4 regions of the Kitasatospora sp. NPDC059462 genome follow, and region 3 is predicted to be linked to each of the others. Evidence: riboswitches for the same ligand, from Rfam matches in the RefSeq annotation. Region 3 holds a riboswitch; each other region holds the start of a gene.

What was found. A riboswitch is a leader RNA that binds a small molecule or an ion and turns the genes downstream of it on or off. The one in region 3 is predicted to bind cobalamin.
Region 1: it holds a riboswitch for cobalamin, as region 3 does, so the genes downstream of both, ACFXAM_RS11275 (ribonucleoside-diphosphate reductase subunit alpha) here and metE (5-methyltetrahydropteroyltriglutamate--homocysteine S-methyltransferase) in region 3, are expected to answer to the same signal.
Region 2: it holds a riboswitch for cobalamin, as region 3 does, so the genes downstream of both, ACFXAM_RS05295 (cobalamin biosynthesis protein) here and metE (5-methyltetrahydropteroyltriglutamate--homocysteine S-methyltransferase) in region 3, are expected to answer to the same signal.
Region 4: it holds a riboswitch for cobalamin, as region 3 does, so the genes downstream of both, ACFXAM_RS33945 (ABC transporter substrate-binding protein) here and metE (5-methyltetrahydropteroyltriglutamate--homocysteine S-methyltransferase) in region 3, are expected to answer to the same signal.

Annotation. Positions count from the first base shown of each region.
Region 1 is NZ_JBHYUU010000030.1:16,470-20,672, forward strand. Features, by position in the region: gene ACFXAM_RS11270 (ribonucleotide-diphosphate reductase subunit beta) at 1-107, opposite strand, end outside; gene ACFXAM_RS11275 (ribonucleoside-diphosphate reductase subunit alpha) at 107-2,512, opposite strand; cobalamin riboswitch at 2,693-2,833, opposite strand; gene ACFXAM_RS11280 (hypothetical protein) at 3,161-4,093, shown strand.
Region 2 is NZ_JBHYUU010000011.1:23,831-28,033, forward strand. Features, by position in the region: gene ACFXAM_RS05290 (cobyric acid synthase) at 1-968, opposite strand, end outside; gene ACFXAM_RS05295 (cobalamin biosynthesis protein) at 965-1,951, opposite strand; cobalamin riboswitch at 1,985-2,197, opposite strand; gene ACFXAM_RS05300 (alpha/beta hydrolase family protein) at 2,377-3,492, shown strand; gene ACFXAM_RS05305 (hypothetical protein) at 3,654-4,203, shown strand, end outside.
Region 3 is NZ_JBHYUU010000174.1:7,169-11,371, reverse strand. Features, by position in the region: gene ACFXAM_RS31190 (cytochrome P450) at 1-1,085, opposite strand, end outside; cobalamin riboswitch at 1,311-1,547, shown strand; gene metE (5-methyltetrahydropteroyltriglutamate--homocysteine S-methyltransferase) at 1,693-4,008, shown strand.
Region 4 is NZ_JBHYUU010000220.1:1,866-6,068, forward strand. Features, by position in the region: gene ACFXAM_RS33940 (FecCD family ABC transporter permease) at 1-812, opposite strand, end outside; gene ACFXAM_RS33945 (ABC transporter substrate-binding protein) at 809-1,657, opposite strand; cobalamin riboswitch at 1,875-2,080, opposite strand; gene ACFXAM_RS33950 (hypothetical protein) at 2,086-2,463, shown strand; gene ACFXAM_RS33955 (maleylpyruvate isomerase N-terminal domain-containing protein) at 3,990-4,203, shown strand, end outside.

The DNA of each region.
Region 1 (4,203 bases), on a different contig from region 3:
TTCTTGATGGCGTCGCGGTACCGGTCGTAGAACGACGGGTAACGCATCGGGCGCAGCGTCAGCTCGAAGCCGGGGTCGAGCAGCATCTTGCGGTCTTCGGAGCTCATTACTGGCAGGCCTCGCAGGACTCGGGGTTCTCCAGGGAGCAGGCCAGCGCGGCCTCTTCCTCCGGGGTGAGGGTCGGGGTGTTCACGGGCACCGGGGCGGCGGTGCGGGCGGTGCCGGACGCGGCCTGGGCGATCCGGGTGGCCGGGCGCGAGCGCAGGTAGTAGGTGGTCTTCAGACCGACCTTCCAGGCGTACGCGTACATCGAGCTGAGCTTGCCGATGGTCGGCGCGGCCATGAAGAGGTTCAGCGACTGGCTCTGGTCGATGTACGGCATGCGGGCCGCGGCCAGGTCGATCAGCGCGCGCTGCGGCAGCTCCCAGGCGGTGCGGTACAGCGAGCGGATCTCCGCGGGCAGCCAGCCGAGCTCCTGGACCGAGCCGTTGGCGTCGCGCAGCGCGTCGCGGGTCTGCTGGTCCCAGACGCCGAGCTCCTTGAGGTCGCGCACCAGGTACGGGTTGACCTGGAGGAACTCGCCGGAGAGCGTCTCGCGCTTGAACAGGTTGGACACCTGCGGCTCGATGCACTCGTACACACCGGCGATGGACGCGATGGTCGCGGTCGGCGCGATCGCGAGCAGCAGCGAGTTGCGCAGGCCGGTGACGGCGATCCGCTCGCGCAGCGCGGTCCAGCGATCGGCCCACTCGGGGGTGGCCGAGCCGAAGTGGTCGATGTGCAGCTCGCCGCGGGCGGCGCGGGTCTCGCCGTACGCCTCGTGGCGGCCCAGCTGCTCGGCCAGGTCGGCGGAGCGCTCGTAGGCGGTGAGCATGATGCGCTCGGCGATGAGCGTGGAGAGCGTCCTGGCCTCGGCGGAGTCGAAGTCGATCCGCAGCTGGAAGAAGACGTCCTGGAGGCCCATCACGCCGAGGCCCACCGGCCGCCAGCGGGAGTTGGAGGCGCCGGCCTCGGGGGTCGGGTAGAAGTTGATGTCCACCACGCGGTCGAGGAAGGTGACGGCGGTGCGCACGGTGGCGTCCAGCCGCTCCCAGTCCATCGCGCCCAGCAGGTCGCCGGCCGACGCGCCGGCGGCGACGTGGGCGCCGAGGTTGACCGAGCCGAGGTTGCAGACGGCGGTCTCGGAGTCGTCGGTGACCTCCAGGATCTCCGTGCAGAGGTTGGAGGAGTGGACGGTGCGGCCCGGCAGCGCGGTCTGGTTGGCGGCGCGGTTGGAGGCGTCCTTGAAGGTCATCCAGCCGTTGCCGGTCTGCGCGAGGGTGCGCATCATCCGGGCGTAGAGGGTCTGCGCGGGGATGGTGCGCACGGCCTTGCCGGCCAGTTCGGCCTTGCGGTAGGCCTCGTCGAACTCCTCGCCCCACAGGTCGACCAGCTCGGGGACGTCGGCGGGGGAGAACAGCGACCAGTCGGCGTTGGCGTTGACCCGGCGCATGAACTCGTCCGGGATCCAGTGCGCCAGGTTCAGGTTGTGGGTGCGGCGCGCCTCCTCACCGGTGTTGTCGCGGAGCTCCAGGAACTCCTCGATGTCGGCATGCCAGGTCTCCAGGTAGACGCAGGCCGCGCCCTTGCGGCGGCCGCCCTGGTTGACGGCGGCGACCGAGGAGTCGAGGGTGCGCAGGAACGGCACGATGCCGTTGGACTTGCCGTTGGTGCCGCGGATCAGCGAGCCGCGCGAGCGGATCCGGGAGTAGGACAGGCCGATGCCGCCGGCGTGCTTGGACAGCCGGGCGATCTGCGCGTAGCGCGAGTAGATCGAGTCCAGGTTGTCCAGCGGGGAGTCCAGCAGGTAGCAGCTGGACATCTGGGGGTGGCGGGTGCCGGAGTTGAAGAGGGTCGGCGAGGAGGTCAGGTACTCCAGCCGGCTCATCAGGCGGTACAGCTCGGCGACCTCGGCGACCGACTGCTCGGTGTCGCCGACCGCCAGGCCACAGGCGACGCGGAGCAGGAAGTGCTGCGGGGTCTCGACGACCTTGCGGGTGATCGGGTGGCGCAGCAGGTAGCGGGACTGCACGGTGCGCAGGCCGAAGTACTCGAAGCGGTCGTCGCCCCGGGGGTCGACCAGGGCGTCCAGGGCGGCGGTGTGCTTGGCGACGAAGTCGGCGGTGGTGTCGCCGATCAGGCCCTCGGCGTGGCCGACCGCGATCGAGGTGGAGAACGAGACCACGCCCTGGCTCGCCGCCTCGTCCACGATCTCCAGCGCGAGCAGGCGGGCCGCGAGCTTGGAGTACTGCGGGTCCTCGGCGATCATCGACGCGGCGGCGTCGACGGCCAGCCCGCGCAGCTCGGCGAAGTCCGAGCCGGCGTGGCGGCCGCGGAGCGCGGCGGCGGCGACATGGCCGGGGTCGACCTGGGGGAGGTCGGTGCTGCGGTCGGTCAGGAGGCGCAGGAGCGCACCGCCGGGGTCGGAGACCGTCGGGTCGGCGGGGGCGGAGCTGGAACCCTGGGCGGGCAGGGTGGCTGAGGCAGCGGTGGTCAAGGCGCTCTCTCCTGGCGGCGGTCGACGGCGGTGGCTCGGGCCGGGCCGTTCGGGGCAGGGGAGATCGCCGTGCGGCCCGGAGGCGTCGCACGCGTGTCGTCCCCGGCCCGCCCGCGAGGCCCGGAAGGTGGTGCTGGTGCCATGGCCCCTGCGGGGAGGCGTCGGCACGCCGTCGGCAGGTACTCGGACTCGCGGCGCCCTTCGGGGGCGGCCGCACACCGCTGCGGGGCAGTCCCGGACTCGCACCGGGTTCCCCTGCGTCGACAGCAGGGACGAGCATACATCTAGTGGTGCTCGCTGGATGCGACACCACATGTTGTGCAGCGTGGCGTGTTGCTCCGATGACCGGTGGTACCGGGGAGGGGCCTTGGGGCGCCCGCGCGGGGTCCGTTGCGAAACGGATTGGTCACCGGGACGGTCCCTCGTCCGGTGCATGCCCTACGATCTCGGCACATGAGCGAGGGAACGGGCGCTCCGGGGGACTGGGCCGGTAGGGCCGTGCCGCCGGGGCAGGGTCAGCAGCCTGGTGTGCCGGGTCAGGTGCCGCAGCCGGGGCGGCCGCCGGTGCCGCCGCCCGGCGGGTTCGGGCCGCCTGCGACGCCGTACGTGCAACCGGGGGCGGGGGTGCCGCCGCAGGCCCAGCCGCCGGTGGCGCCGCACGTGCCGTCCGGCGCGGTGCCGTACCCGCAGCCGGGGCCCCCGCAGGGTGCCCAGCCGCCGCAGCCGCCGGCCGGACCGCAGCCGGGACCGCAGCCCGCGCCCCCGTTCGCCGGGTGGCCGCAGCAGGGCGCCCAGCCGCCGCAGCCGTCGCCCCCGAACGAGCCGGACTGGAACGCGATGGCGGACCGGCACGCCGACGAGTCGCGCCGCCGCAAGCGGCTGTGGATCGGCGCGGTGGTCGTCGCCGCCGTGCTGGTCGGCGGGATCGTCGGGGCCGGGGTGTGGATCAACGGCCGTGACAAGGGCGACGACCCGAAGCCGGCCGCGAGCGGGACCACCACCGGTACCCCGTCCGCCACGGCCACGCCCACCGAGCAGGCGGTGGCGGTGATCTCCGACGCCGCCACCGACAAGCTGCCGGTCGACGCGGCGACGCTGTTCCCCGATCAGACCCGGACCATCGACGGCAAGGTGTGGACCCGTCAGGTGACCGGTTCGACCGCTCCCTGCTCCAAGGCCACCACCGGCGGACTCGGCCTCGCGCTCGGCGACGACACCTGCCGCTCGCTGGTCCGCGCGACCTACGTCAGTGGCGAGAGCGCCGTCACGGTCGGGGTCGCGGTCTTCGACAACAAGGCGGGCGCGGACCGGGCGATCGGCCGCCACGCGGGCCTGATCCAGGGTCTGTCCGGCACCGGTGTCCCGATGTTCTGCGTGACCGACAAGTCCGGCTGCACCGAGACCCACGCGTCGATCGGGCGCTTCGGCTACTTCACGGTGGCCGGTTCGCTGAAGCAGGGGACGGACCAGAGCGACCAGCTCGCGACGGCCGCCGCCGGAGCGCTGGCGGAGCGTACGAAGGACGTCCTGCTGGCCCGGGGATCCCACGCCGGCTGACCCCCGGCGGGGAGGGGACGGCCCGCGGAGGGCGGCCCGGGGCGGTCGGATAGGATGACCGCCCTCGGGGGAGGGATGCGTCCCCCCGTGGCCGCCCCGACGGGGAATCA
Region 2 (4,203 bases), on a different contig from region 3:
ACCGGCTCCAGGCCGCGTTCGCGCAGCCAGGCGAGGTCCGCGACGGTGGCCCGGGTACCGGGCAGCACGACGAGGTCGGCGTCGGCCAGTTCCTCCGGGCGGGTGGCCCAGCGGACCAGCACGCCGGGCTCCTGGGCGAGCGCGTCCAGGTCGGTGAAGTTGGACAGCCGGGGGAAGCGCAGCACGGCCACCCGCAGCACGTCCGCGCCGAGCGGGCCGCGCGCGGCCGTCCGGTCGACGACGGTGGACAGGTCGAGCGAGTCCTCGGCGTCCAGCCACAGGTCCGCCAGCATCGGCAGGGTGCCGAGCACCGGACGGCCGGTCAGCTCGCGCAGCATCTCCAGGCCCGGCGCGAGCAGCCGCGCGTCGCCGCGGAACTTGTTGACGAACCAGCCCGCCACATGCCGCTGGTCCTCGGCCGACAACAGCGCCAGCGTCCCGTACATCGCCGCGAACACCCCGCCGCGGTCGATGTCGCCGACCACCACGACCGGCAGGCCGGCGGCGGTGGCCAGGCCCATGTTGGCGATGTCGCGGTCGCGCAGGTTGATCTCGGCGGGCGATCCCGCGCCCTCGCAGACCACCACGTCGAAGCGCCGGCGCAGGTCCGCCAGGCACTCCAGGGCGCGTTCCAGCAGCACCGGCTTGCGCTCGCGGTAGTCCATCGCGCCGACCTCGGCGACCGGCCGGCCCAGCAGCACCACCTGGCTGCGGCCGTCGGCCCCGGGCTTGAGCAGCACCGGGTTCATCGCCGCCTCCGGCTCCACCCGGGCCGCCTGCGCCTGCATCGCCTGCGCGCGGCCGATCTCGGCGCCGTCGGCGGTGACGAAGGAGTTCAGCGACATGTTCTGCGCCTTGAACGGCGCGACCGCGACACCCTGCCGGGCCAGCCAGCGGCAGATGCCCGCGGTGACCACGCTCTTGCCGGCGTCCGAGGTCGTCCCGGCGACCAGCAGCGCCTTGCTCATGCCCCACTCCTCCGCATCCCGCCCAGGGCCGCCCGGAGCAGCAGGTGCCCGGCGACCGTCGTACCCAGGGCCAGCGCGCTCACCCGCCGGGAGAGCACACAGGCCCGTTCGATGTCGTCCACCCCGACCGGCCGCAGCTCCCCGCCCAGCACGGGGCGGTGCTCCACCCGCTCGCCGTAGTGCAGCGTCCCGCCGAGGCGCACGCCCACCGCGCCGGCGAACGCCGACTCGGCCTGACCGGCGTTCGGGCTGGGGTGCGCCGAGCCGTCGCGCCGCCAGACCCGCCAGGCGGTGCGCGGTTCGGGGGCGGCGGCCACCGTCAGCAGCGCGGTCAGCCGCGCGCCGGGCCAGCCCGCCACGTCGTCCAGCCGCGCCGAGGCCCAGCCGAACCGGGCGTAGCGGGGCGAGCGGTGACCGACCATCGCGTCCAGGGTGTTCACCGCGCGGAACGCCAGCAGGCCCGGGGTGCCCGCGAGGCCGCCCCAGACCAGGGCGTTGACCACGGCGTCGGCGGTGTTCTCGGCCACCGACTCGACGACCGCGCGGGCCAGCTGCTGCTCGTCCAGCGCGCTCGGGTCGCGTCCGCACAGGTGCGGCAGCCGCTCCCGGGCCGCCGTCAGGTCGCCGGCCGCCAGCGAACGGCCGATGGTGCGGGCCTCCCGGGTCAGCGAGGTGCCGCCGAGCACCGTCCAGGTCGCGGCGGCGGCGAGGGCGGCCCGGGCGGGCGGGCGGCGGGCCAGCAGCCGGTCGGCGGCGAGGGCACCGGCCGCGACGGTGCCCACGGCCAGGGCGGTGAAGGCGGTGCCGACGGCGCGGTGGTCGCGCCAGAGCAGGCGTTCCAGCCGGGCGGCGGCGGTGCCGAAGCCGGCCACCGGGTGGCCGCGGCGCGGGTCGGCGAACCGGGCGTCGGCCAGGTACCCGGCCACCGCGCCGGCGCCGAAGGCGGCGGCCCGGGTCAACGGGCGCACGGCAGGGCGCAGCATCGCGTGCGTGTCCTCACTCAGGGTCCGCGCCCTGGATCGACGAACCGGGGGCGAGAGTCTCCTGGCTTCCGGGTCGAACGCACCTCCCGGGCCTTCCAGCGGCTTCTGACGGCCCGCCGTGGCGTGTTCCGGTCGTGCTCCCCGGTGACAGTGGCGGGACCGCGCCGGACTCGCACCGGCTTCCTCTGCATGCCTCCGTATTGGCTGAAGGATCCCATCATGGGCCCGAACCGGGAGTCAACCGAGGTCGTCGGGGGTGTTGGTCACACGCCGGGCCGCCCCGCCGCAGCCATGTGATTTTCCTCCCGGAACTACCCGTACGGCCGTGTCCTGCTGGCCTCCCCCCGCCCGCGCGAGTGGACTGAGGGTGGGTCGGGACAGCGAGACCGGAGACCGAGCCAGACACCGAGCACCGGGGAGCGAGTATGCGTTGGGGAATCGCGGCCACCGTGGCGGCCGCCGCCGTCGGCACCGGGGCCGCCGTCCTGGTGATCGGCCGCCGGGCGTCCGAGCGGATGGTCCGCCCGGCCGGGGCCGCCCGCGTCCGGACCGGCCCGGTGCTCGTCCAGGCCCTCGGCGCGGGGCGGGTCACCTTCACCCGCACGCCGGTGAGCGAGCGCCCCGGCCGCTGGGCCGTCGAGTGGGGCGAGGACGGCCACGCGGTCGTCGAGGAGGTCCTGCACAGTGACGAGAAGGGGGTCACCCGCCGGCTGGTGCGCGCGGACCGGGGCACCCTCGCTCCCGGCACCGAGGTCCGCTTCACCCCCCGGGTCCACCTCGGCGACCCGGGCCGGGCGCTCGGGCTGCCGTTCGCCGAGACCGCCGTCGAGGGCGAACTCGGCGCGATGCCCGCGTGGCGGCTGGACGGCAAGCGCGGCACCTGGGTGGTCCTGGTGCACGGCCCGGACGCCGACCGCACCCAGGCCCTGCCCGTCCTCCCCGAGCTGCAGCGCCTCGGCCTGCCCGCCCTGGTCGTCACCTACCGCGGCGACGCCGGGGCCCCGGCCTCCCCGGACGGCCTCGGCCACTTCGGCGAGACCGAGTGGCGGGACGTCGAGGCGGCGGTGCGCACCGCCCTGGACGCCGGCGCGGGCCGGGTGGTGCTCCACGGCTGGTCGCTCGGCGCCACGATGGCCCTGCAGACCGCCGCCCGCTCGGACCTCGCCCCCTCGATCAGCAGCCTGGTCCTGGACTCGCCGGTGCTGGACTGGCCGGCCACCGCCCGCCGGGACGCCGCCCGCTCCGGCTTCCGGGGGGCGGCCGCCGAACTGGGCGCGCTCGCGGCGCAGGGCCGCACCGGCGTGGATCTGGCCGACTTCGCCCGCATCGCCGAGGGGACCGACCTGCGGGTGCCGACCCTGGTGCTGCACGGCCCGGACGACCCGGTGGCCCCGTTCGCGGCGGCCGAGCGCCTCGCCCGCCGCCGACCGGACGTGGTCAACCTCCAGGCCTTTCCCGGGGGTGATCACGCCGCGCTCTGGAACACCGCCCCCGACCGCTACGCCGAGACCCTGCGCCGCTGGCTCACTCCGTTCTGCTGAGCCGTTCCGATCCCCCCCTCGCGCGGAATTCCGCGGCGCACCCGTTCTTCGTGGCATGGACCCGCCACAAAGATCAGGCCAGTCGGTTTGGCCTCTGTTGCCCGATCTTGTCGAGCCCCCGCGCCCCCCGCCCGCCCCGCGCGGACAACCGGATGTGACAGATGGCCGGTACAAGGGGAAGACTGCTCGACGTGACGTCTCGGAATCCGCGCGACCGTGATGCCCCGCTCCCGCCGACGATCGGTACCGGTGCGACGGTGACCCGTCTCCCCGGAACGGCCCACCGCCCCGCCGGCGCCAGGCCGGGGGCCCCGGGCGTACCCCGCCGACGAGGCCCCGCCCCCGCACCCGGCCGTGGCCGGGTCCCCGTGCCGGAGGGCTTCCCCGCCCCCGCCGAACTCGCCCCGCTGGCCCGCCGCATGCTGGTCGACGCCGTCCGGATCGCCCGCTGGGCCGGCGAACTCGACGAGGTCGACAAGCGCGGCGAGCTGCTCCCCGACGACGCCCGCGCCGCCGGCCGCGCCCTCGCCATGACGGTGGGCGCCGCCGCCAAGGCGTGGGGCCAGGCCCTGCTGGTCGGCCTGGTCGAGGCCCGGGACGGCGGTGCCGGCCCCGGCTGGCGCCTGCACGCCTGGGAACACGACGACGAGGCGGTGGTCCGCGGCTGGTCGGCCCTGTTCGACGCCTGGACGCTGCTCGCTCCGGTGCCGC
Region 3 (4,203 bases):
AGCACCGCGCCCAAGCAGTAGTGCCGGCCGTGGCCGAAGGCCAGATGGGTCTTGTCGGACCGGGTGAGGTCGAACTCCTCCGGCCGGTCGGGGTGCAGGGCCGGATCCCGCCCGGCCGCGCCGAAGGCGAACAGGACCGGCTCGCCGGCCCGGATCAGCACGCCCTCGCCGAGGTCGATGTCCGCGGCGGCGAAGTACATCGGCAGGTGCATCACCGGCGCCTCCAGGCGCAGCGACTCCTCGATGGCGTCGCGCCAGGTCGCCGCGCCGGAGCGGATCAGCGCCAGCTGCCCGGGGTGCGAGAGCAGCAGCGCCACCGTGTGGTCGATGAGGTTGACGGCGGTCTCCGACCCGGCGCCGATCATCAGGATCAGGGTGGAGACCAGCTCCGACTCGCTGAGCCGGGACCCGTGGGCGTCACGGGTGGCGATCAGCTCGCTGGTCATGTCGTCGCCCGGCGCCGCCCGCTTGGTGGCGGCGAGGCGGGCCATGGCGGCGAACAGGTCGTCGAGGACGCCCTTGGCGTGCTCGGGGGTGGCGTCGGTCGCCAGGACGCCGTCCACCACCCGGCGCACCTCCGCCCGCTGCTCCTCGGGGACGCCGAACAGGTCGCAGATCAGCGTGGTCGGCAACGGGTAGGAGAGGCCGGTGTGCAGGTCGACGGTCGCGCCGGGCGCGGCGCCGCGCAGCGCGTCGACCAGGGCGGCGGCGATCGCCCGCACCCGGGGCCGCAGCGCCTCCACCCGGCGCGGGCCGAACGAGGGCGCGGTGAGGGTGCGCAGCCGGAGGTGGTCCGCACCGTCGCTGGTGAACATCGACTCCACCGCGACCCAGCTGGCCAGCGGCCAGTCGGGGCCGACCCGGCCGTCGATCCAGTCGGGCCAGTGGTGGCGGGCGTTCTTGGCGAGCCGGGGGTCGGTGAGCAGCTTCCGGGCGACGTCGGCCCGGGTCACCGACCAGGCCTGGACGCGGCCGGGGAGCTCGACCCGGACGGCTGGGCCGTGGGAGCGCAGATGGGCGGCCTCGGCGTGCAGGGCGGTGCCGCGGGTGTCGAGGACGTGGGTGTAGGGGCAGCGGGGTTCCATGGGCCCTCCTGGAAGGGGAGCGGCGGTCGGAAACGGTCGGCCGATGGTGACCGTACGACCGACCGGGCGGCGGCGGAAGGGCGCTTGTCACCGTGCCGCGCGCCCGGGGGCGCCGCCCCCGAGGGCCGGGCACCACGCGTTCGCCCGTCCCGGCCGGCTCCGGACGCCCCGGACGCGGTACGGGGGGCGTCACGGAATTCCGTGACGGGGCCGCCGTCCTGCGTCTACGCTGACCGTGCAGCTGGTTCGCCCTGCCCGCCAGGCAGGCGCGTCGTAAGAGGGAACCCGGTGACGCCTTTCGACTGGCCAGTCCGGGACTGCCCCGCAGCGGTGAGCGGGAACGACCGCCGTCATACGCACTGGGCCCGAGCGGCCCGGGAAGCGACGGCCAGTAGGTGTCCGCCCTTTCGGGGGCGGGCGTGCCCGCGAGTCCGAAGACCTGCCCGCTGTCCGCGCGCGACCGATCGCGCGCGGCCATCCCGGTGACCTCGTGGGCGGGTCGGCGTGCACACGGAGCCGCGTAGGCGCCTCCGTCCGGTACGTCATCCCTTCGCGCCCTCGTCCCGTCACCGGGCACCGAGGATCAAGACTCGCGAAGGAGAGTCCCTTGACAGCGAAGTCCGCAGCCGCGGCCACCCTGGCCACCGTCCACGGCTACCCCCGGCAGGGCCGGAACCGGGAGCTCAAGAAGGCGGTCGAGGGCTACTGGAAGGGCACCGTCACCGCCGACGCCCTGCACGCCACCGCCGCCCGACTGCGCCGGGAGAACTGGACGCAGCTCGCCGGGGCGGGCGTGCGCGAACTCCCCACCGGCGACTTCTCGCTCTACGACCACGTGCTCGACACCACCGTCGCCGTCGGCGCCGTCCCCGCCCGCCACCGGGCCGCCGTCGACGCCGACCCGCTCGACGGCTACTTCGCCATGGCGCGCGGCACCCAGGACGCCGCGCCGCTGGAGATGACCAAGTGGTTCGACACCAACTACCACTACCTCGTCCCCGAACTGGGGCCGGACACCGCCTTCACCGCCAACTCCGGCAAGGCGGTCGGCGAACTCGCCGAGGCGCTCGCCGCCGGCCACGAGGCCCGCCCGGTGCTGGTGGGCCCGGTCACCTACCTGCTGCTGGCCGAGCCCGCCCCCGGCGTCGCGGAGGACTTCCGGCCGCTCACCCTGCTGGACCGGCTGCTGCCCGTCTACGCCGAACTCCTCGCCGACCTGCACGCGGCCGGCGCGGACTGGGTGCAGCTGGACGAGCCCGCGCTCGTCCAGGACCGCACCCCGGCCGAACTGAACGCCGTCGCCCGCGCCTACCGCGAGCTCGGCGCCCGCACCGACCGGCCGAAGCTGCTGGTCGCGAGCTACTTCGACCGCCTCGGCGAGGCGCTTCCGGTGCTGGCCGCGGCGCCCGTGGAGGGGCTGGCACTGGACTTCACCGGGCCGGCCGCCGCCAATCTGGACGACCTCGCCGCCGCCGGCGGACTGCCCGGCAAGCGCCTGGTCGCGGGCGTCGTCGACGGCCGCAACATCTGGATCAACGACCTGGAGGCCTCGCTCGCCACCCTGGCCACCCTGCTCGGCCTGGCCGGCCACGTGGACGTGGCGCCGTCCTGCTCCCTGCTGCACGTGCCGGTCGACGCCACCGCCGAGCGGGACCTCGACCCGCAGCTCGCCCGCTGGCTCGCCTTCGCCCGGCAGAAGGCCGAGGAGACCGCGCTGCTCGCGCGCGGCCTGCGCGAGGGCACCGGCGCGATCGCCGCCGAACTCGCCGCCAACCGCGCCCACCTGGCCTCCCGGGCCGCCTCCCCGATCACCCGCGACCCCGCCGTGCGCGCCCGCACCGCCGCCGTCACCGCCGAGGACGCCCGCCGCACCCCGGCCCACCCCGGGCGCGCCGGGGCCCAGCGCGCCCGGCTCGGCCTTCCGCTGCTGCCCACCACCACGATCGGCTCCTTCCCGCAGACCGCCGAACTGCGGGCCGCCCGCGCCGACCTCACCGCCGGGCGGACCGACGCCGCCGCCTACCGGGCGCGGATGGAGGCCGAGGTCCGCGAGGTGATCGCCTTCCAGGAGAAGGCCGGGCTGGACGTCCTGGTGCACGGCGAGCCCGAACGCAACGACATGGTCCAGTACTTCGCCGAACAGCTCACCGGCTTCCTCGCCACCCGGCACGGCTGGGTGCAGTCCTACGGCACCCGCTACGTCCGCCCGCCGGTCCTTGCCGGGGACGTCTCCCGCCCGGGCCCGATGACGGTCGACTGGTTCCGCTACGCCCAGGGCCTCACCGACCGCCCGGTCAAGGGCATGCTCACCGGCCCGGTCACCATGCTCGCGTGGTCCTTCGTCCGCGACGACCAGCCGCTCGCCGACACCGCCCGCCAGGTCGCCCTGGCCCTGCGCGACGAGGTCGCCGACCTGGAGGCCGCCGGCGCCGCCGTCGTCCAGGTCGACGAACCCGCCCTGCGTGAGACCCTGCCGCTGCGCGCCGACGGCCGACCGGCCTACCTGGACTGGGCGACGGAGGCGTTCCGCCTCGCCACCTCCGGCGTCCGCGCCGACACCCAGATCCACACCCACATGTGCTACGCCGAGTTCGGCGCGATCATGACGGCCATCGACGACCTCGACGCGGACGTCATCTCCCTGGAGGCCACCCGCTCCCACATGCGGGTCGCCGGCGAACTCGCCGCCGCCGGGTACCCGCGCGAGGTCGGCCCCGGCGTGTGGGACATCCACTCCTCGCGCGTACCGAGCGCCGACGAGGCCGAGCGGCTGCTGCGCACCGGCCTGGCCGCGATCCCCGCCGAGCGGCTCTGGGTCAACCCCGACTGCGGCCTGAAGACCCGCGGCTGGCCGGAGACCCGCGCCTCCCTGGAGAACCTGGTCACCGCCGCCCGCCGCCTGCGCGGGGAACTCACGGGCTGACGCGGCCGCGGGCGCGCACACCCCGCGGTGCGCGCCCGCCCTTCCGGGGGTCGGCAAGGGCCCGGGGCTCTCGTGGCGGCGCCACGACGGGCGCTTCCGGCCGCGCCGCCGGTGGCGCGCGGGCCGCGCGGCGCCGCGGGCGGGTAGCCTGCCGGGGTGGCGGTCCACGGGTTCGGGGTGACGGAGTTCCAGCTG
Region 4 (4,203 bases), on a different contig from region 3:
GCGGTCACCAGCGCGGCGGTGGCGACGAGGACCCAGCGGGTGCGCTCGACGTGGACGCCGAGGGAGCGGGCGGCGGTCTCGCCGAAGGCGAAGGCGTCCAGGTCGCGGGCCGAGGAGGCGAGGACCGTGATGCCGATCAGCGCGACCGCGGTCAGGAGGACGGCGGTGGGCCACCGCACGCCGGCGACCGAGCCCAGCGTCCACTCCATGACGCCGCGCGCCGCGTTGCGGTCCCCGAGGACCAGCACGACGAACGAGGTGTAGGCCCCGCACATCTGGCCCACGGCGATGCCGGCGAGCACGGTCCGGGTGGTCGGCAGCGTCCGGGTGCGCGCGGCGGCCAGGGCCAGCACGACGACGGCCGCGAGCAGGGCACCGGCGAACGCGGCGACCGCCACCGCGCCGGTGCCCACGGCGCCGGACACGCCGACGCCGAGGACGATCACGGTGACGGCGCCGGCGGCGGCCCCGTCCGAGATCCCGAGCAGGAAGGGATCGGCCAGGTCGTTGCCGGTGAGGGTCTGCAGCACGGCGCCGCAGACCGCGAGTCCGGCGCCGGTGGCGGCCGCTCCCAGGACCCGGGGCAGCCGCAGCTGCCAGACGATCTGGTCGTCCAGCAGCGTCACGGGCGGGTCGCCCAGTCCGAGACGGCGCACCACGACCTCGAACACCGTCCGGACCGGCTCGTGCTGCGAGCCGACGGCCAGACCGAGGAGCACGGTGGTCAGGAGCAGGGCGGCGGCGACGGCCAGGGCCGCCGCCGTGCGGCCCGGACCGGCGGGCCGCACGGCGGGGCGGGGTGCGGCGGTCATGAACCCGGGCGCAGCAGGCCCAGCCCGGCCGACACCCGGGCGGCGCCGTCGGCGAGCAGCACGCCGGGCGTCGACTCCGAGAACGGCACCACCACGAAGGCCTTGCGCTGCACGGCGGTGAGCCTGCTCAGCACCGGGTCGTTCTCCAGGTAGTCGATCTTGGACCGGGCGGTGTCCCAGTCGGCGTCCGCGAGCACGATGGCGTCCGGATCCGCGGCGACGACCTTCTCCCAGCTCACGCTCTGCCAGCTGCCGGGCAGGTCCGCGAAGACGTTGCGGGCGCCCACGGCGTCGAGCACCAGCTGCGGCCCGCCGTGGCCGGCGCCGACGTACGGCGCCTTGGTGTCCGAGTCGAACCACAGGACCTTCAGGTCCTTGCCCGCGGCCGTCGCCCTGAACCCGGCCAGCTGGTCCTCCTGCTGCCGCTGGAGCGCGGCCGCCCGCTCCGGGACGCCGAACACCCTGGCGACGTCGTTCAGTTCGCCCCACATCGCCTGCCAGGTCGTCGGCGGCACCTGGCTCTTGTCCGCGCAGCCGAACGGGGACAGGTACGACGGCATGCCCTGGCCGCGCAGTTCCTCCCGGCTTCCCGCGACCTTGTCGGTGAACGCGCTGGAGTAGGAGGCGTACAGGAAGTCGGGACGGGCCGCGAGGAGCTTCTCCTTCGTCGGGTAGTCCTCGGAGAGCACCGGAACGGAGTCGTAGGCCGCCTTCCATTTCTCCGGGACGGCGTTGTCGAGGTAGGCGGTACCGGCCATCCGGGACTCCAGGCCGAGGGCCAGGGCGACCTCGGTGGCCCCCTGGTTGAGCGTCACCAGCCGCTCGGGCGGGGCGCCGGCCGTCACGGTCGTCCCGCAGTTGACCAGGCTGACCGGCGCAGCGCTTCCGCCCGTCGCCGTGGACGCGACGGGCGCGGGGGCGCCCGTGCAGGCGCCGAGCACGCCGGTGAACAGGACGGCCGCGACCGCCCGGCCGGCACGTACCCGACCTGCGGGGCGTGCGGAACGTATGGACGCAAACGGGTACGGCAAAGCGCGGGGCACGTGTTCTCCAAAACCCTCGTGGAACATGTCGCGCCGTGGCCGGTCTCCTGGCTTCCGCATCGACGCACCGCAGCCGACCTTCCCGGGGGGCTCTTCGAGCCGTCCCAGTGGCCCTGACCGCTGGCGGAGCCGGTCAGCGAGGGCCGCGGTACTCCGCGGCAACAGTGGCGAGGGCCGCACCGGACTCGAACCGGTTTCCCGAACACCACGGCGATGGCAAGGTATCAGGCGTGGTCAGGTCGGTGCCGACCGGCTGCCCGAGGACACCGCCCGGGCGCCGGCCGCGCAGCGCCCCCACGCCCACGTGCCGACCACCCCCTCCGCGCGCCTTCGCGCTGCCGCTGCTGCGCGAGGCCGGCCTGACGCTCTCCACCGACCTGCACAACCGGGACGGCGTCAACACCCGCCACGAGCCGCTCGCCCACGCGGCGGACCTCGTCCTCGTCTCGACGACGGCCCTCGCGGATCCCGGGCGGACCATGCGCCGGATCGTCGAGCGCGGCCGGGCCCGGACGGTCGTCGCCTCGGCGGCCGGCGACGCCGTCGGCCGTGACGGACTCCTCGCCCGCGCCGCGGCACTCGACGCAGCGGACGGCGGAAGCCCATGACGGACGCAGCGCGCGGCCACGACGTGCGCGCCCTCGGTGGTGGCCGGTGCCGGGGGCCAGGGGAGGGTGGTGACGTCGCGGGCCGCGGTGCGGGCCGCACCCGCCGGGCGAGATCGTCGGCCGGGTCGTTGTCGTGGCAGCGCGGCGCGGTGTCCGTCGGGGGCGGGACGGTCGCGACCGCCGGCGGTGGGAGCAGGCGGACGGCTCCGTAAGGTGCCGTTGAGCGGCAGGGGTCCGCCCCTGCCGGCCGAGCGGCCGCACGCGGCGCGCTCGACCCGTTCACCGCCGGACGCGGATCGCCGAGGCCCGCCGAGCTCACCCGAACGGTGCGCCGGCGGGCCGAAGGCGACTTGGCGTCAGAAGGGGTTCCGCCCGGGTCACGTCACCGGCAGACAGACGGCGTAGACCATGTAGGAGCCGCTGGTGCTTGCCGAGTTGTTGAAGGACACCGTCCACATGTTCGCGGCGGACGGGTAGGACTCGTACAGCTGGACCGTGAGGTTGTTGCCGCCGAGGGGCGTCCGCAGCCCACCGCCCGTGATGACGGTACCTGCCGGACAGGCCGTGGTTCCCGTGTTGAGTCCGGAGGTCAGGGTGTGGGTCGTCTGGATGATCTGGGTCGGGAGGGTCGGCCCCGCAGGTCCGACAGGGCCGACCGGACCGGCCGGTCCCTGCGGTCCTGCCGGGCCCTGAGGTCCGGGAGGTCCCGGAGGGCCCGGCTTCCCGGACGAGCAGCTGTGCGGGCAGCCGCCCCCTCACCGGTGGTCGGTCTCGTCACCGGCCTCCGCCTGGGGTGTCACGAATCCGGTCAGCAGTGTGGCGGCCAGCACCGGCAGGGCGACGTTCCGCAGCAGGGTCAGGTGTTTCCGTCGCAATCCATCCTCCGTGAGTTCCTCGAATTCCGATCCCGTTCGTACACCGCACATGGCGGTGGCCGGGGCGCAATACTCATGTGAACACGCCTGAGAAGGCCGCGCGAGCAAGGAGATCCCTCTGGGGAATCGACCGAACCCGAGAAGCTGACACGGTGTCCGATGGGTCCGGGGACGTCGTACCAGCGGCTCGCCGGCGGACCGCCATTGACTCGCTGACGGTGGGTCGATCTGCGGCGACCTCCGTCATCGGCGGCCACCCGTTCCCGGTTCTCCTGAGATGCGGGAGGAGCTCGCGGGGACTACGCCGGGCGGTCATCGGCATGGGGATGTGATCGGTTTTCCTGCCGGACGGCCTTTCCCGCCCACCGGATTTCCACGCACTCGACCGGTGTGTCCTGGTGCTGTGCAAACGGCGCCGAGCCGCATCCCGCCGGACCGGTCCGACGTCGGCCGACCTCGGCATGCCGACCCTCGGCCCGCCACCGGATGCGGGCACACCCATCCGCCGACCAGGGTCACCGCCCGTCGGCACGGCACGGCACGGCACGGCACGGCAAGGCACCGCGCCGCCCGGCCGGGCAGCCGCGGCCTCTGACCGGGCTCCGACAAACTCGCTGTCCGGCGGCCGGAGCCCCGTGATACACAACCGTCGTGCAAAAAATCTTGGAGTTCCCCGAGGTCCTGCGGCTGATCGAGGACCGCTCGGCCGCGTTCCGCGCCGCGATCGCGTCCGCCCCCGACCTCGACGTCCAGGTCCCCGGCTGCCCGGAGTGGACGCTGCGCGAACTGGCGCAGCACCTCGGCGACGGCCGCCGCCGTCAGGCCGCCGTCGTCGCGGCGGGCCCGGGTGCCGAGCCCCCGGCGA